Regions from separate parts of the Anaerobacillus sp. 63XJN7_5_ISO-PGPR-S23-430 genome, predicted to be linked through region 1. Evidence: a T-box and tRNA genes for the amino acid it is inferred to sense, from the RefSeq annotation. Region 1 holds a T-box; the other holds one or more tRNA genes.
The links. A T-box is a leader RNA that pairs with one kind of tRNA and senses whether it is charged. The one in region 1 lies ahead of pheS (phenylalanine--tRNA ligase subunit alpha), so its partner is inferred to be a tRNA-Phe.

Region 1 (2,180 bases):
ACTGTCCTTGAGCAATATTTGGTGCTCCACAAATAATTTGGACCGGCTCTTCTTCACCAACATTCACCTGACAAATATTCAACTTATCAGCATCAGGGTGTTGCTGACATTCAAGAACGTGACCAATAACCACGCCGGTAATTCCTTTATTAAGCTTTTCGACTGTTTCAACCTCAATACCACCCTTAGTAATCAGGTCTGCTAGTTCATCAGCTGAGTAACTATCTAAATCTACATACTGCTGTAGCCAATTCATTGATACGAGCATGTTTTCTCCTCCTAACTTCCAATCATATTATAGTGAATTAAATTGTTTAATAAATCTGCTGTCATTCGTGTAGAAATGACGTATGTCATCAATACCATATTTCAGCATAGCGATCCGTTCTGGTCCCATACCAAATGCAAACCCAGTGACTTTCTCAGGATCGAAGCCGGACATGCGAAGTACATTCGGATGTACCATACCGCCTCCAAGAATTTCTATCCATCCGGTTCCTTTACATACAGAGCAGCCATTCCCGCCACAATTAAAGCAAGAAATATCCATCTCCACAGAAGGCTCAGTAAATGGGAAGAAGCTTGGGCGAAGACGGATTTCACGTTCTTCTCCAAACATTTTCTTCGCAAATGATTGGAGCACACCTTTTAGATCACTCATGCGAACATTCTCACCAACCATTAGTCCTTCAATTTGCATAAACTGATGGGAGTGTGTTGCATCATCTGTATCACGGCGATAAACTTTACCGGGCACGATGATTTTAACAGGACCTTCTCCATTTAACTTCTCCATCGTTCTAGCTTGCATTGGAGAGGTATGCGTTCTTAATAGCGTTTCTTCAGTTATATAGAATGAATCCTGCATATCTCGAGCCGGATGATCCTTAGGAAGATTTAACGCTTCGAAATTATAATAATCGGTTTCAACTTCTGGTCCTTCCGCAATCGAGAATCCCATACCAAGAAATAGGTCTTCAATTTCTTCGATTACCCTCGTTAGTGGGTGATGATTTCCTCTCTTAATTGGCCGACCCGGCAGAGAAATATCGATCGTTTCTTTCTTTAATCGTTCTTCTACGGCTGCTTTTTCTAAGCGAGTCACTTTCTCCTCTAATTGATCCGAAATCGCTGAGCGAATTTCATTAACGAGCTGCCCCATTTTCGGACGTTCTTCTTTAGACAATTTCCCCATACCTTTAGAAATTTCTGTAATTGGACCTTTTTTTCCAAGGTATTTCACTTTGATATCCTGCACTTCTTTCATTGAAGAAGCTTGCTGAATTTCTGATAGTGCTTCTTCTTTCAACGTTTGTAAACGCTCTTGCATCTTTTCAACCTCCACTTCATTTTCGTGTTTGCTTCTTTTTGCAATAAAAAAATCCTCGCTCCCCAGAAAGGGGCGAAGATTTGATTTCGCGGTACCACCCTAATTCACCGATAGAGTACACCTATCAGCCTTAAGCAAAGAATAACGGCTTGTAAACCGATCCGCTTTCGAACGAACAAAGCGGCAACTCCAGAGCGAATTCGGCAGCGTCCCAATAGAAATGCTTTCAGTCTCGGCATTTCCTCCCTGCAAAGGCAGCGGCAGCTTACTACTCTCCATCATTGTTTTTAACATATATAAGTTGCTTTTAATTATAGAAAAAAATCGCTATATCCGCAAGCCTTATTATGAAGGTAACAATCCATACATCAGAATTCCTGCTGCAACGGCGACATTTAACGACTCTGCTTTACCATATATCGGAATATACACGTTCTCGTCTGCTAAACGTTGAAGCTCGTCTGATACACCGTTTGCTTCGTTTCCAAGAATGACAGCAAACTGAGAAGATGAATCAAGCTCTTGATATGGCGTTCCTCCACTCACTTCTGTTGCGTATATAAGCATGCCAGCTTCTTTTAATTTCTGAACTTCTGTCACCAAGTCCCCTTTTATTACAGGAAGATGAAAAATAGATCCCTGGGTGGATCGAAGCACCTTACTGTTATAAGCATCAACGGTTCCATGTCCAAGTAGAAGGCCGTCGTATCCAGCACTATCTGCAGTTCGAATAATCGTTCCCAAATTACCGGGATCCTGAATAGCGTCCAGTAATAATAGTTTGCCATGACGAGGTAGTTCAGGCTCAACCATTTTACAAACGGCCATAATCCCCTGTGGTGTTTCTGTA
Region 2 (2,180 bases), 250 kb from region 1:
CCTTGGACCATTTATCGGGGCTATCTTAGCTGAACTAGTTATTCATCGAAAAGCTTTTAAAGAATCTGTTCAAGTAGGTGTAGGTTCATTGCTTGGTTTTCTTGGTGGAGCTGTTATGAAAGGTTTACTCCAAACGATTATGGTGGTTGTGTTCCTAGTGTATGTCCTATAAGTTCTTGATGACAAAATGAAAGCGTGATATAGTATTTTCATAATTGAAATTAAGATTAATTCAATTAAATTTGAAAAACTTATTGACTCTTTCTTTATCCATATGATATATTAGTTCTTGTCGTTAAGAAATATTCCACAGTAGCTCAGTGGTAGAGCTATCGGCTGTTAACCGATCGGTCGTAGGTTCGAATCCTACCTGTGGAGCCATATGGCGGTGTAGCTCAGCTGGCTAGAGCGTACGGTTCATACCCGTGAGGTCGGGGGTTCGATCCCCTCCGCCGCTACCATATATTTCAACGATACAACATGGCGGTTGTGGCGAAGTGGTTAACGCACCGGATTGTGATTCCGGCATTCGTGGGTTCAATTCCCATCAGCCGCCCCACTTATTACATAAGGACCCTTAGCTCAGCTGGTTAGAGCTGACGGCTCATAACCGTCCGGTCGCAGGTTCGAGTCCTGCAGGGTCCACCAAATGCATATCGGAGGAATACCCAAGTCTGGCTGAAGGGATCGGTCTTGAAAACCGACAGGGGCTTAGTCGCCCGCGGGGGTTCGAATCCCTCTTCCTCCTCCATTTTCTAAAAGTTAGCTTTCTAAAAAATGGATGCAAATTAGGTTCTTTTACATCATCGCGGGGTGGAGCAGTTCGGTAGCTCGTTGGGCTCATAACCCAAAGGTCGCAGGTTCAAATCCTGCCCCCGCAACCAAAATGAAATTCTTACTACGTCGAACATACTTCTTCGTCAGAATTTAATTGGAGTGCCATTGGTGCAACCAAAATAAAATTCTTACTACGTCGAACATACTTCTTTGTTAGAATTTAAATGGAGTGCTCTAGGGGCAACCTAAGCTCATAGCAACTCCAAATTATTTTGAATGTAAATGCAAACTACATACTAATTAAAATTAATACTGATAACATGATTCGGCTCTGTAGCTCAGTCGGTAGAGCAGAGGACTGAAAATCCTCGTGTCGGCGGTTCGATTCCGTCCGGAGCCACCACTCAATAAAGATCCCACTCGTCAAATAATGACGAGTTTTTTTATGTTTTATGTATGTTATTACGATGTTAATTCTCGATTTTTTCTTTTAAGATGTTTAATTCCATATACTGAGGGGAAACTTTATCTGTGTTGCGGAAATTCAAAGGTTTATTATTTGAAAACGCATGACAATTCTGCTAGTGTAAACTTGTGACGACATCATGTTCAAGTGGTGGCTAACGCTACCCTAACAGCAAGTTACATACTATATTTAAGGAGGAGATTCACAATGGCTAAATTTGAACTACCAGAACTACCTTACGACTACAATGCACTAGAACCACACATCGACGAAGAAACAATGAAGATCCACCACGACAAGCACCATAACGCATATGTAACAAAATTAAATGGTGCACTAGAAGGTCATGAGGAGCATGCATCTAAGAGCCTTGAAGATCTTCTTGGCAACCTTGACGCACTTCCTGAAGGCATTCGCACTGCTGTTCGAAACAATGGTGGCGGGCACGCTAACCACTCACTTTTCTGGCAATTGCTAAGCCCTAACGGTGGCGGCGAACCATCAGGTGATCTAAGCGAAGCACTTAAAAAGAAATTTGGTAGCTTTGAAAGCTTCAAAGAAGAATTTGCTAATGCTGCAGCTGGTCGTTTTGGCTCAGGCTGGGCTTGGCTAGTAGTAAAAGGTGGAGAACTTGAAGTAACAAGCACTCCAAACCAAGATACTCCAGTAATGGAAGGTGTTACACCAATTCTTGGGCTAGATGTTTGGGAGCATGCTTATTATCTTAAGTATCAAAACAAACGTCCTGATTATATCGCTGCATTCTGGAATGTAGTTAACTGGGATGAAGTTGCAAAGCGTTACGAAGCAGCTAAATAATTTACCAAGCTTTCAAAACCCCCGACATTTATGTTGGGGGTTTTTCTATTATGGTTCGATTAAGGTATAAATTGTTCCTAAATGGTGTAGCATGAAATTTATTATAAAATCTGTAAAA

Region 2: it has a tRNA-Phe gene. The T-box ahead of pheS (phenylalanine--tRNA ligase subunit alpha) is inferred to sense a tRNA for this amino acid. The anticodon was not compared.

The regions. Positions count from the first base shown of each region.
Region 1 covers NZ_CM149686.1:2,986,392-2,988,571, forward strand. The annotation lists gene pheT (phenylalanine--tRNA ligase subunit beta) at 1-268, opposite strand, end outside; gene pheS (phenylalanine--tRNA ligase subunit alpha) at 296-1,330, opposite strand; T-box leader at 1,396-1,621, opposite strand; gene AC0VYJ_RS15735 (TrmH family RNA methyltransferase) at 1,676-2,180, opposite strand, start outside.
Region 2 covers NZ_CM149686.1:2,733,873-2,736,052, reverse strand. The annotation lists gene AC0VYJ_RS14475 (DUF456 domain-containing protein) at 1-172, shown strand, start outside; tRNA gene AC0VYJ_RS14470 (tRNA-Asn) at 307-381, shown strand; tRNA gene AC0VYJ_RS14465 (tRNA-Met) at 385-461, shown strand; tRNA gene AC0VYJ_RS14460 (tRNA-His) at 484-559, shown strand; tRNA gene AC0VYJ_RS14455 (tRNA-Ile) at 572-648, shown strand; tRNA gene AC0VYJ_RS14450 (tRNA-Ser) at 659-751, shown strand; tRNA gene AC0VYJ_RS14445 (tRNA-Met) at 808-884, shown strand; tRNA gene AC0VYJ_RS14440 (tRNA-Phe) at 1,105-1,180, shown strand; gene AC0VYJ_RS14435 (superoxide dismutase) at 1,451-2,062, shown strand; gene AC0VYJ_RS14430 (hypothetical protein) at 2,111-2,180, opposite strand, start outside.